Regions from separate parts of the Paenibacillus sp. J53TS2 genome, predicted to be linked through region 3. Evidence: riboswitches for the same ligand, from Rfam matches in the RefSeq annotation. Region 3 holds a riboswitch; each other region holds the start of a gene.
What was found. Region 3 has a riboswitch for glycine ahead of gcvT (glycine cleavage system aminomethyltransferase GcvT). Riboswitches for the same ligand answer to the same signal wherever they lie in the genome.

Region 1 (4,657 bases), on a different contig from region 3:
CTCTTCATCCCATTCGTACCCCAGTTGGCTGGGATCAAAGTTCCAAGCAACCTCCTCCACCGCGCTCATCACCGCTCCGTTATCCTTTAGGTAGTCAAACGGCGGGTGGAAGAACACCAGGTATTCCGACTCCGGGATCTCCCGGCACTCCATTCCTTCCGGAATCGGTCCGTCATCTTCCAGGGGAACCGGGATGCCGTACAGATACCCTTTTTGGCCGTCCCGGTAAAACCACCCCGCCGTCTGCCCTAATTGCCCCTTCAGGGTATGGTTAGACATGCTTTCTAAGGTTCCGCTGACTTCGTCGCAGGAGTGCCCGTTCTCCCAGAAATCCCCGTAGTTGTTGACGGTCAAATCCCAGATCCCGATAAACTTATGGGCCGGAATGAACTCGACTTTGATCTCCGCCGGCTGCAAGTGAATTTCACTCATGTGATCCCGCTCCTTGATCCAATAGTGATAAGGCGAGAATACTTCCTGACGAATCGCTAAGGGAATGGGTCTTGGCGCCTTTTGGTAGGCCGCAGGGGTGAGCTGAAAGGCTTTCACGAACGCTCTCGTAAACGCCTCCTGCGATGAAAATCCATACTTTACGGCGATATCCAGGACCCGCTGATCCGTGTCGCGGAGCTCCATGGCGGCACGGCTGACTCTTCGCGTCCAGATATAATCCCGCAAGGTCACCCCCGTGTACTGGTTGAACTGTCTGGAGCAATAAAACGGGGAATACCCCAGCGCGTCTGACATCTTCAATAGAGACGTATCTTCCGTGATGTGCGTCTCCACCCAGTCCACCATGCGTTGAACCGTCTCATTCCATTCGTACATGGAAGTCCTCCTCCTTTCACCCTGATCATATCACCGGAAAATCCTATAAATTTGATTCGAATTGCAAACCTGGAAGCCGCTGTTATAGATGGGTTTGCTCTAGGGGTGCAGGGGTTGCCTGTTCCTTACGCTTTCTCATCGCATGCAAGACGAACAATAGAATGAACCATAGTGGAGTCAACAATAGGGCCGGACGTGTCTCATCCGCGAACAACATAATCAGCAGGATTGCTGCAAACAAGGTGAGAACAGCATAATTGATAAAAGGGGTAAACAGCGCTTTAAACTTCGACTTAGCCTGCAGCTCCGGTTGCGTTCGCTTATAACGAATATGACACACAAGCACCACGCCCCACACCCATATAAAACAAATGGCGCTAATCGTCGTCACGATGCCGAAAGCTTGCCCCGGGATCAGTTTGCTTAACAGCGCCCCGACGGAGATGATCAGCGTGGAAATCAGCAGTGCGTTGCCAGGCACATGGTTCTTGTTCAATTTCGCCATCCGGGTAGGAGCTTGATTATTCTTGCTTAAGTTATACAGGATCCGGCTGGTCGAGAACATCCCGCTGTTACAAGCGGAGGCGGCCGAGGTCAAAACGACAAAATTAATGATCCCCGCGGCAATCGGAATGCCGACCAGACTAAATGTCTTCACAAACGGGCTCTCCGCCGGAGTCAGCCCCGTCCAGGGGTTAATGCATAAGAGAGCGACTAAAGCGCCAACGTAGAAGAATAAAATTCGCAGCGGAATTTTATTGATGGCGGATGGGATATTTTTCTCCGGATCGGAGGTTTCTGCAGCGGATACCCCAACGAGCTCCACGCCAACATAGGCGAACACGACCATTTGGAAGGAAAGCAAGAAACCGGTTATTCCGTTGGGAAACAGCCCTCCGTGCCCCCACATATTCTTCACGGTTACGGCTCCAGCATCGGTCTTGAATCCGATGACCAGCAAAATCACACCGATGGCGATTAACACGAGAATCGTCACAACCTTAATCAACGCAAACCAAAACTCCAACTCGCCGAAATTCTTCACGGTTAACAGGTTAAGTCCCAGCAAAATAATCAAGCAAATCACCGCCGGCACCCATTGCGGGATATCAAACCAATATTGCACGTACACCCCAACAGCAATGACATCCGCCATCGCCGTCATGATCCAGCAGAACCAATACGTCCATCCTGTAACGAACGCGGCCCAGGGCCCAAGATAGTCTTCGGCAATGTCCGTGAAGGATTGATATCCCGCTTTCGATAACAGCAGTTCTCCCAGCGCTCGCATGACAAAAAATACGGCGATCCCCACAAGTAAATAGGCAAAAACGATTGAAGGGCCGGCCAGTTGGATCGCTTTCCCTGATCCTAGGAATAACCCGGTCCCAATCGTTCCTCCTATAGCGATCAGTTGAACATGTCGATTGGCTAAATCTCTCTTTAATTCTTGTTGCGCCACCCCTAACTCCCCCTTAATCCTTCATGATTGACTACATGTGAAATATTGAACAAATAACGCCAAAAAAAAGAGATTGGATGCGCTCCAATCTCCGGGTCATAAGAATAATAAATAACCTAAATAAACAATTATTTAGTACTCTTCTGTCCTTTTGCCTGAGATTGTGAACCCTTCGGCGCCGCGGAATCTCCGCAGTCTCTCCAGAAGCTGCTCCGACTATAGTGTGATCCATAGCCATCATAGCTTGCGAATTATTCAATTTTTTCAAATACTACTCGCGGATAAATATTTTGTCAATAACATTCCTTCCATCAGTTCTTCGGTCTTGTCATGCGTTCCATGATCAGGGCCACTCGGCGTCGGCTTACAAATCGGATCATTTGAGCCATAAACGAATTGGATCGACCCTCAATGATATAACTGCGCCCTTGGTCAATCCCGCGAAATCCGGTCTGCACTACCTTTTCCGGTGTAGAGAGCTTGTTGCCTGCAGCCATGTCTGTACTGCCAACCGCATCGAAGAATCCTGTATCGGTTGCCCCTGGGCATAATGCAAGCACTCGAACGCCCCTTCCCCGCATTTCCGCCCACAGCGCTTCAGAGAACGAAATGACAAACGCCTTGGTTGCGCCATAAACGGCCGAATATGCACAAGGCATAAAGGCGGCCATCGAAGCCACATTCACGACGACTCCGTCCCCCCGCCGCAACATATGGGGCAGCAAACGATGCGTAAGATCGACTAACGACGCCGTGTTCAGCGTGATTTCTTCCTGCTCACGACCCGGGTCGAGCTCCTCGAAGCGTCCATGTGTACCGAACCCGGCATTGTTGATCAAAATATCGACCGTCAAGCCCAGCTCGGCAATTTGATCGGCTAGTTGACGAGGCGCATCCGCTTGGGACAAATCGCATGCCAAAACAACCGCCTGCACCCCGTACTGACGTTTAATATCCCCTGCAATGGCCTCCAATTTATCCTGGGATCTTGCGACCAGCACGACGTGACTGCCCCTTGCCGCCAATTGTTTGGCATAAACTTTTCCGATCCCGGATGAAGCCCCGGTGACTAAGGCCAACTTATTAGAATATTCATACTTATTCATGAAATAACCCCCCTCCTAAGGACAACACTTCGTGTCTTCAATGATCTTCATCTTATCTTCGCCAGGAGGGGGCCAGCCACATCATATTTATACTATTAATGGGATTACCCGGTAAAGGCGATCTCTTGTGGCAAGAGTCACGGAACTGGGACTATAATGGTCTTGGGGGGTGAAAAATGTGAATGTAAATCGGACCTCGTCCGCATTGGGGGAATTCATCAAATCCCGTAGGGAACGGCTGCAGCCTTCCATCGCCGGGATCAAGCCACTTCCCGGACGTAGACGTACCCCGGGCCTGCGAAGAGAAGAAGTCTCCTATCTCGCGAATGTCAGCTTAACCTATTATACTTGGCTGGAGCAAGGCAGAGAGGTTAACCCTTCACCTGAAGTGTTATTAAATATCAGCAACGCTTTGATGTTGGACGAAGACGAGCGAAAATATCTATTCGGCCTCGCCAATCTCGACCCGGCCAGCGCTGGAGTTGTGCACCATCGCGAAGGGGCGGATTTTGGTTTCATGCAAACCATCGTCGACCAAATGGTGTATCCCTCCTTCGTTACAGACGAAGGTACGGATGTCATCGCCTGGAATCGGGCAGCTAAACTGATTATCGCCGATTTCGGTCGTCTACCCAAGAACGAACGGTATATGCTGAACGTCCTTTTTTTCAGTGCGGATTACCGTGAGAGGCTGGTGAATTGGGAGGAATTTGTCCGATTCAGCACGGCTACGCTTCGGGCCAACTTAGATCTATATAAAGATCATCCGCTGTACATGGAAAGATTAGAACGTCTGAAACGGCACAGCGAAGAATTTTCTCGTTTCTGGGAGCTGTATGAAATAAAACAAAAGCGGGTGTCCACCGCATTATTTCGTCTTCCGGATGACCAGATGATGGAGTTTAAGGTCCATTCCGCCTCGATCGATAACAATCCGGGGATGCATTGGTGTTTCTTTGTTCCCGTGCCTGGAACGGGTACGGAAGAGAATTTATTGCGCATGTTGGAGCAGGATGAGAAGGATAATTAAGCTTTACACCGCGGTGAAGAAAGGAGGAATGACCCATGGCCAGAAAACAATCCTACTCCCATTCGGAGCTGCTAGACCTAACGAAACGTTTGGTGCTGGAGCGCGGTTATGACGGGTTTAACCTCAAGCTGCTCTCGGAACACTTACCCGGTGCACGAAGTACGATCTATCAATATTATGCCAATAAGGATGAGATCATTGCAGCCTGCATGAAACGAAGCATTGGGGCCA
Region 2 (4,657 bases), on a different contig from region 3:
CCGTCGATGCCCATGTTCCAAACCTCGGGGGCATTGACTTGAGCGATATTCCATTCGACGCTGCTAGGCGTGACGGTGGAGGGGTCCTTGCTTGCACCGTCCAGCGGTGACGACTTACCGTCAGCCGGTTTTACGGATGGTGCCTCTACGGCAGGTTGCATTGCCGATTCTTTATGGATTTCGACCTTTTGCAAGTGACGCTCTTCATTCGGAAGGATCTTCTCCACTTCAGGAAAAAGGGCGATTTGCTCCAGTACCTCTTTTGTACTTGTCACCGCCATGGCATTTACGATAAAGTAGCTTTGGTAGTCTTTTACGTCTCCGGATTGCTGGGCTTTCTGCAAGTAATCCTCCAATGCGAATTGGCTGCGGGAGGCGGTTTCGCGAAGCGCGCTGACGACGGAGGTTCGAGCGGAAAGCTTCGCGGCGGAAGGTGTGGCTTTCTCCAGCGTGGCTTTCTGGAGAGCCAGTTTGGCGACCGAGGCCGTATCGGTTTGTTCTTTGAGTTTGACAAGGTAGGTGACGAAGTCGTCCTGCTTAAACTGAGTCTGCAATTTGGCGTCGATTTTGGCTTCAGCCACGTGAGGCGCGGTCGATTTCAGGCTGGTTTTTCCCGAAACTCCACTGCTGTCGGCAGAGGCTGCGGGAACGAGGGTCAACGCTAGAAGGATCGACATGCCAAGCGAGAAAGATGTGCGAAATCTCTTGAGACTTATCAACTTCTTCACTCCCTTTATGAGGTTTTAAGTGCAGCAGACATCCTTTGGCGGCCGCCCGGAGCAACGTTCAGCAAGGTCCGGACACGTTATGCCTGAAAACGGATCAAGCAAGAGCAAACGTCCCTTTGTTCATCACCTCCTTCATCAAAGTGGTTGATGCAAATGCGGGTACACCATGGTGGATGAGAAGTTGTAGTTGAAGCCGGATGCGGAGTGAGAGGCGTAACGGAAATCCAAGTGATCCTGATGTGAAGGAAAGTTGACGCGGAGTGCACCTTATTTTCAACAATTCATAAAATAAGGTAAAATCTGGAGTTGTTGGGGATAGTATATATCTGTAAAATTAAGGATACAAGTGGTTGCATATGAAAAATAACCATATTTTCACATAAAAATAGGAAAATATGACTAAAATAGATTGACGAAATACGCAACGTTATGTGAGTTATCTTGACATCTTGCTAACTTCGTTTTACATTAATACAATTCATACAGGCGAATGAGGATGATGGGAGAGTCCGCTGGGCGTACCGCTAGGGTAAGCCGAGGAGCGGCACCGAAGGAGCAAAGGGCCGGTCCTGCAATCGGCAACCGAATCTCTCAGGTACAAGGACCATGATCGGACGCCACTCTGGAGAGAGCGATCAGCCACCCAAGAGGTACATGGATCCCGGGCCAATGGTTCTCCGGGAACATTAAACTTTCAGGTAACGGGGACAGAGCAGAAGGGCAGCGGCCTTTTTGTTCTGTCTCTTTTTCGTGATAGGCGGCTTGGTCATCTTGAATGTAAACAAGGGAGAGATTAATCCATGCGATTCAAAAACGTGTTCTCCATTATCGGTCCCGCGATGATCGGGCCCTCCAGCTCACATACGGCCGGGGCGGTGAGGATTGGACGATTTGCCCGTCAGCTGTTTGGAAGCGTGCCGGCGGAAGCGGCGATTTGCTTCTACGGCTCTTTTGCCGAAACGTACAGCGGACACGGTACCGATTTGGCCGTTGTTGGCGGCATCCTCGATTACCGCACGGACGACGAGCGAATTCGTCATTCGCTGCAGGACGCCGAAGAGCAAGGGGTCGAGGTGTCCTTTACCACAGGAGTACAGCCGGGAGCTCATCCGAATACGGTAAAAATAAAACTAACCGGCCAAGACGGCCGGCATACGGAGGTGACGGGCGCTTCCATCGGGGGTGGGACGATCGTCATCCGCAGCATCGACGGTTTTGAGGTGAAGAGCTCGGGCGAGCTGCCGACCCTGGTCGTATCCCATGCCGATCGCCAAGGAGTTCTGGCGGGCATTACCGCCTTGTTCAGCCGGGAGTACGTGAATATCGGCTACATCATTACCGATCGGAAAGGACGTACCGGCGAAGCATTGACCGTGGTGGAAGCCGACTCGCCGATCCCATCGGAACTGATGAAGGCGATTGAGTCGCTGGAGCATGTCAACCAGGTTGCTTATATCGATCTGACGAGATAAGAAAGGAGTGGGCAGGATGCGTTTTAGAAATTTGCGGGAACTGGTGGGGTTGTGCGAGCGGGAATCCCAGACGATATCCGGCATCATGATCCAGGATCAGGCGGCGGAGAGCGGGCAATCGGAGGCCGAGATCCTGGCCGCCATGGGCGAATACTATCAAATCATGAAATCGGCGGTACGCAAGGGGCTGACGGAGGACATCGTCTCCACAAGCGGTCTGACGGGCGGCGACGCCAAACGAGTCGAGACCTATCGAAGCCGTGGTGAGGCCTCCGTCGGCGACATCGCTTGCCAGGCCATGGCCTATGCGCTGGCGGTGTCGGAGGTTAACGCCTCGATGGGGCGGATCGTCGCTACGCCGACGGCGGGCTCCTGCGGCATCATCCCGGGCGTGTTCGTCAGCGCCCAGGAGCGCTTCGGCTGGGAAGATGAGCACCTCGTGCGCGGGTTGTTCAGCGCCGGGGCCATCGGCTACGTGATCGCCAACAACTCGTTTATTTCCGGCGCGGAAGGCGGCTGCCAAGCCGAAATTGGTTCGGCGATCGGAATGGCAGCCGGGGCGATGGTCGAGTTGCGCGGTGGGACGCCGGAGCAGGCGGTGCACGCTGTCGGCCTCGCGCTCAAGAACACGCTGGGCTTGATCTGCGATCCCGTCGGCGGGTTGGTGGAGATTCCCTGCATCGTACGCAACGGCTTCGGCGCGGTAAACGCACTGGCAGCCGCCGATATGGCGTTGGCCGGCGTACGCAGCGCAATCCCATCGGACGAAGTCATCGACGTGATGCTGGAGGTCGGGTCGGCGATGCCCAGCCGCCACCGCGAAACCGCGCAAGGCGGGCTGGCACAAACGCCAACCGGTCGCAAAATTATGAAGGAGCTGCGGAGTCGTAAGAAGTAAAATGTCACCTGTCTTTCTAAATCCAAGCGCCGCGGCCTGCAAATCGGGTTGCGGCGCTTTCTGTTGGATCTATGTCATAGTTAAACGATTTATCCGAGGTTACGTTCATGTATAATTTGCTTGTAGGAATGACCGGAAGGAAAGGAAGTACGGAATCATGACGAGCATTCTGATTGTTGAAGATGATGTGGGCTTAAACAAAGGGATCGCATTGACATTGGCGAGGGACGGAGTCGCCGTGGAGCAAGCCTATGATCTGGCGGGGGCGGAAGAAAGGTTTGCGGCCGGCGGGATCGATCTGGTGCTGCTCGACGTCAGGCTGCCGGACGGAAGCGGCCTGGACTTTTGCGCCAAGCTTAGGGAAGCTTCTCGGGTGCCGGTCATCTTCCTGACCGCGAACGATATGGAGTCCGATATTGTGATGGGCTTCGAGATGGGAGGGGATGACTACATCACGAAACCGTTCAGCCTAATGGTGCTGCGGTCTCGGGTGATGGCTGTGCTTCGGCGCTGCGACCCCAGTCGCGAGGATAAAGTGAACATCGGTTCTCTCGCGTTTGACTTTGGCAAAATGGATTACCGCAAGGAAGGCGCAGCCATCTCGCTTAGTGTGACGGAACAAAAGCTGCTGAAAGCGCTCGTGAACCACCGGGGACAAGTCCTGCCCCGGGAGCAGTTGATTTATCTCGTATGGGGGCAAGATTCCGAATTTGTGGATGAAAATGCGCTGACCGTCACGATCAAGCGATTGCGGACTAAAATCGAGGAGGATCCCGCTGCGCCCCAATATATCAAGACGGTTTACGGCTTGGGATACCTTTGGGCCGATGCGGGGGTGCAGACATGACAACCGATGGAGCGACTAACGGAGAGCACGGACTTGCCAAGTTCGCAGCACGTCACATTCCTCTGCGGACGGATGGACTGACCGGTTCACCGCGCCGGAATGGGTTGGCCTTCGATTGGGTTTACGTAGCCTACGGTGCGCTGTTTGTCTTGTTCGTGCTGGGCTATCCGCTGGCTTCCTGGGTATGGGCGGGGGAAGTGTTTACCCCGCCGATTTGGATCCCCATCGTTTTCGCGGCGGCGTTGCTCCTCATAGCCGGTTCATTCGCCTGGACGTTGCGGGCCAGGTCCGCAAACGCCATCCGTGCAGCATATGAGATCGTGGATACCGCGATCGCGGGTCAACAGCGGCTCACCGGTTATGAAGAGACGGAGCTTTCCGCGCTCGAGAACAAGGTGATCCGTTATGTCGAGCTGGCCCGGGCGCGCGAAGAGGAGGTCGAAGCGGAGCGGGGCCATCTTCAGACGCTTCTCTCCGATATTTCACATCAAACGAAAACGCCGCTATCCGGCATTATGCTATACGGGGAACTGCTGGGAGAAGTCCCGAATTTGGGTGAAGAGGCCCGCCAGTATGCGGCTCAGATCAAGGCGCAGGCCGCCAAGCTGGATTGGCTGATCGGGTCCTTGGTCAAAATGTCCCGGCTCGAGGCGGGGATGATCGCTCTGCAAACCATCGTATCGCCGCTGATTCCAACGATTACGCAAGCGGT
Region 3 (4,657 bases):
CGATTCGGCCGGGCATCCGGCGCATGTGCGCCTCCGATACGGCGAAGAAGCCGCAGGTCGGGCCGCCGAAGGAGGGGGCCAACCCCAGCGGCTGGGCATCGCCAACGACGATGTCGGCACCGAGCTTCCCCGGCGCTTCCAACAAGCCAAGCGCGAGCGGATTGCTGCTGACGATCAACAGGCTCCCATGCGCATGAGCCATTTCGCCGATGGCGCGGAGGTCCTCCAGGGAACCGAAGAAATTCGGGTTCTGAATCAGCACGGCGGCGGTGTCTTTCGTGATGGCCGCGGCGAGCGCTTCGCGATCGGTAACGCCTTGCGTCCAGCCGACCTCGACGATCTCAAGGTTTAAGCCATGGGCGTAGGTAGCGAGCACTTCACGGGCCTCCGGATGGACGGCGCGGGAGACGAGAAGCTGCTTACGCTTGGTAGCGGCAGCGGCCAGGTTGCCGGCCTCGGCCAAGGCGGTAGCTCCGTCGTACATGCTGGCGTTGGCGACCTTTAGACCGGTTAACTCGCAGATGTAGGATTGGAACTCAAAAATCGCCTGCAGCTCGCCTTGGCTGATTTCCGGCTGGTACGGGGTGTAGGCCGTATAAAATTCCGAACGGGAAATGACATGCTGAATGACGGAAGGGATGTGGTGGTCATAAAGGCCGGCACCGAGAAAGCTGGCGAAACGATCGGTATCGGCATTTCGTCCGGCCAGTTCGGAGAAGTGCCGGGTCAATGCGTATTCGTCCAAACGCGGGGATACCGGGAGCTCGCCGTGAAAACGAATGCCCTCCGGGATGTCGCTGAACAGCTCCTGTATGGAGCTTGCTCCGATGGTCGCCAACATTTCTGATTCGTCTTGTTCAGTTAATGGCAGGTAACGGTGTTTTAACATCTGATTGCTACTCTCCTTTCACCGCTTAGCGGATAGGTTTCGGCGATAGAACGGCAACGGGACGACCTTGGCCTTCAGCCGCTTGCCACGGATGTCGATCTCGAGGATCGTGTCCGATTCGGCATAACGGCTTGCGAGGATCGCCATCCCGAGGTTCTTTTTCAAAGTCGGCGATTGCGTACCGGTAGTTACCTCTCCAATCGGTTCTTCCGAGCCTTCGGCGAACACCGGATAATGTGTACGGGGGATGCCGCGATCGATCATTTCGAGGCCGACCAAGCGGCGAGGGATGCCGTCTCCCCGCTGATTGACCAGCGCATCGCGACCGATAAAATCACCTTGTTCCAGCTTCACGAACCGATTCAGGCCTGCTTCAAGCGGGGAGATATCCGGTCCTAGCTCCTGCCCGTAGAGCGGCAGGCAAGCTTCGAAGCGTAACGTATCTCTGGCGCCAAGCCCGGCAGGGAGAAGGCCGCGCGCTTCTCCGGTTTCCATCAGCACATCCCAAAGTGCTTCCGCATGTTCAGCAGCCACGTACAACTCGAAACCGTCTTCACCGGTATATCCGGTGCGCGACAGCAGCACGGGAATACCGGCAATCCGCGCGTCCCGAATAAAGGTGAACGGACGCAAGGCTGAGGGGTCCATCCCTTCGCAAAGCGGGGATAGCAGAGCGGAGGAGAAGGGCCCTTGTACGGCGAGTAAAGCCGTCTCGTCGGACGCATTGCACATCGTTACGCCTTCAGCGGGAAGGTGTCGCTGCAGCCAATCCCAGTCTTTTTCGATATTGGAGGCGTTGACCACCAACATGTACTTTGTCTGCTCCAGCTTATAGATCAACAAATCGTCCACCACACCGCCATCAGGATAGCAGAGCAGGGTGTACTGAGCTTTTTCCGGCACGAGTAGGTCCACGTCGTTGGTCGTCATGCCTTGCAAAAAGCGTTCCGCCCCAGGCCCCTCCACGTAAAATTCGCCCATATGCGATACGTCGAATAACCCGGCGCGCTCGCGCACGGCTTCGTGTTCTTTCTGGATGCCGCTGAACTGCACCGGCAGCTCCCAGCCGCCAAAATCGATGCAGCGAACTCCTTCATATTTCGCATACCTGGAGTAGAGCGGCGTACGCCGCAAAGCGGATTCGGACATTACCATCACCTCGAAAGGGCCGGATCGGCCAATTTTGGGAAACCAAAAAAGGACAGGCCAAAGAAAATCCCGTCAGTTTACCTAACGGATCTTCCTGGCTCTGTCCCTTGTACCTGAGAGTTACCCTGCTAAGGCTCTAAGACTTGCGCAGGTTTCCCCTTGGGTGATTCGCATGAGAGATGTAAATGAACTACCTCTTAGCGAATGCTCTCCAGAGTTGCGTCCGGCAGAAGTCCTTTTGCCTGAGAGATTCACCGCATGGCGGCTTGCTCCTTCGGCGTTACAATATGGCCTATTGTAATCTCTCCCCCTGCCATCAATCGCAGCTTACACATCTCATTAATACTCAAAACCAGCCTCTATGTCAATAAAGTTATCATAATAATTTTAATATATTTCGTTTGTTGGAAAAGGTTACGCTTACATTTTGATAGACTCTATCATTTGTGTTAATAATATTGACATGAGAGCTAGGTTTGGAATAATCTGAACGAAGAAACATCAAGATCGAGAATCGGCAAGTTCAGATGTGGGACGATAGATCATCCGGAAAGAGGAGGAGCTAGTCTTGGCCAATGAGATCAGGGAAAACATGTGGTACAGCGATGAACATGAATGGGTGCTTGATTTGGGGGACGGTACGGTAAAAATCGGCATTTCCGACGTAGCTCAACATCGATTGGGGGATATTGTGTTCGTGGAGCTACCCGACCCCGGGCAGGAGATCGAAGCGCAGGACGGTATCGGTACCATTGAATCCGTCAAGACGGTCGCCGATTTGTTTACGCCGGTCAGCGGTACCGTGGTGGCAGTGAACGGAGAGCTGGATACCGCGCCCGAACTAGTGAATGAAGAGCCGTACGACGGGGGGTGGATGGTACACATTCGTCTGAAGGAGGATCCGAACCTCGCGCTAGCAAACTTGATGGATGCCAAGGCGTACGCGGAATTTATCGAGAGATAAGTTGATTATTCATTCGCACGAATCAAAACTCGCGGCCAGCAATAAAGCGAAAGAACCGGATTTTCGATCGGCTTCGCCGCTTATCGCATGCCGCGAGTTGTTGTCATCAAATATGGCGCCCTTTGGAGGGTAAGAGCAGAGAACGGTACAGCACTTCAAACATAAACTCCAATGCTTCCAAATGACGTTTTGCCTCCCTGAGGCCGGAGCCCCAGGCATAAATCCCGTGGTTTTGCAGCAAAAACGCGGGAACGCGGGAATCCAGTCCGCCCGCAATTCGCTTCAGAATTGTTGAGAGTTCAGCGGCGTTCGGCAGGATCGGCACCCGAATCTCCGTGCTCGTCTCCCAGATTCCTATACTTTTTAACAGCTCATTGTCCTTGAGTGGTACTCCGCCATCGGCGTTGAAATATTCACTAAGCAAATTGTTATATGCCGTATGTACGTGAACAATCGCGCCGCAGCCGGTCAACCGGTAAATTCTCGCGTGAATTGGCGTATCGGGGCTTGGTTTCAAACGGGTCGGCTCGCAGGGCTCACCCGCGGCATCCACGAACAGGACGCCTGCCCGTAGGGAAGACTCCTCTAACAGCTCCGGCCGTTCCGTCTCGTCGACCGTGACCGCAAACGTATACCGGTCCGGCGCCCAGCCGCCAATCCGCACCGACAAGCTTCCGCTGGAAGCGGGGAACCAGCCGCGGGCCAAGAATTCCTCCCGCAAGCGATTTACCGCGTCCAGTGCCGTTACTTTTTCTTCCCATGGGATGTCGCCGTTACTCATGCTGCCGTCCCCCTTTCGAACAAACCTTAAGCGAGACTCCGGCCTTCGGCTATCGTGATGCCTTTCCTATAGCAATGCCCGCTTCACGGCTTCGCCCATTTCCTTTGAACGTTCGGCAGCCCGGTGGACCGCAGCTCGTACGTTCGGCTGGAAGTTGCCGGATTCCAGCACGCCGATCGCCGCTTGCGTCGAACCGTTAGGCGAGGTGATGTCCGCACGCAACTTGGTAGGCGCTTCACCGGTTTCCGCCATCATCAAGGCGGCGCCCAACACCGTTTGCACCGTCAGCTCGCGAGCTTGTTCGGCCGTTAAGCCACCCTCGATCCCGGCTTCAATCATCGCTTCCATCAGGTAATATACATATGCGGGTCCGCTCCCGGATACGCCCGTCAAAATTTCCATTTGTTCTTCGGGGATAACACTTACCATTCCGACCGCCTCGAACATCGACAACACCTGGGCGCGGTGCTCCTCGGTCGCTTCCGGTGAGAAGGAGATCCCGGTCGCTCCATGCCCAATGGAGGAGGAGGTGTTTGGCATCGTGCGAGCTACAGCAGCCTTCGTGCCGAGCAGGGCTTGGATCGTGGCGATGGACAAGCCGGCGATCAGGGAGACAATCAACTGACCCTCTCGTAAAAGCGGCCCAAGACCAGCCAGAGCTTCGCCGGCGTCTTTAGGTTTCATCGCCAGGACGATAATCGATGCATCCCGCAGATATACCCGCTTGGCGTCTTCTTCGATCGCCGTTTGGACTTGATAGGTTTGCGATAAATAATCGAGCCGTTCTCGGTTCGAGCGGTTCAGCATGACAATTTGGCCCGCGCTGGCAACTTGCTTATGGAGCAAGCCGCGCACGATGGCTTCGGCCATCGAT

Region 1: another riboswitch for glycine. It lies ahead of KJS42_RS07005 (amino acid permease); the one in region 3 lies ahead of gcvT (glycine cleavage system aminomethyltransferase GcvT).
Region 2: another riboswitch for glycine. It lies ahead of sdaAB (L-serine ammonia-lyase, iron-sulfur-dependent subunit beta); the one in region 3 lies ahead of gcvT (glycine cleavage system aminomethyltransferase GcvT).

The regions. Positions count from the first base shown of each region.
Region 1 is NZ_BOSK01000002.1:525,800-530,456, forward strand. It holds gene KJS42_RS07000 (helix-turn-helix domain-containing protein) at 1-828, opposite strand, end outside; gene KJS42_RS07005 (amino acid permease) at 911-2,290, opposite strand; glycine riboswitch at 2,424-2,504, opposite strand; gene KJS42_RS07010 (SDR family NAD(P)-dependent oxidoreductase) at 2,602-3,396, opposite strand; gene KJS42_RS07015 (helix-turn-helix transcriptional regulator) at 3,575-4,426, shown strand; gene KJS42_RS07020 (TetR/AcrR family transcriptional regulator) at 4,462-4,657, shown strand, end outside.
Region 2 is NZ_BOSK01000007.1:248,864-253,520, reverse strand. It holds gene KJS42_RS16810 (S8 family serine peptidase) at 1-719, opposite strand, end outside; glycine riboswitch at 1,219-1,345, shown strand; gene sdaAB (L-serine ammonia-lyase, iron-sulfur-dependent subunit beta) at 1,529-2,200, shown strand; gene sdaAA (L-serine ammonia-lyase, iron-sulfur-dependent, subunit alpha) at 2,217-3,098, shown strand; gene KJS42_RS16795 (response regulator transcription factor) at 3,256-3,945, shown strand; gene KJS42_RS16790 (sensor histidine kinase) at 3,942-4,657, shown strand, end outside.
Region 3 is NZ_BOSK01000004.1:213,128-217,784, forward strand. It holds gene gcvPA (aminomethyl-transferring glycine dehydrogenase subunit GcvPA) at 1-889, opposite strand, end outside; gene gcvT (glycine cleavage system aminomethyltransferase GcvT) at 908-2,038, opposite strand; glycine riboswitch at 2,137-2,255, opposite strand; glycine riboswitch at 2,259-2,358, opposite strand; gene gcvH (glycine cleavage system protein GcvH) at 2,607-3,002, shown strand; gene mtnB (methylthioribulose 1-phosphate dehydratase) at 3,109-3,783, opposite strand; gene proC (pyrroline-5-carboxylate reductase) at 3,850-4,657, opposite strand, start outside.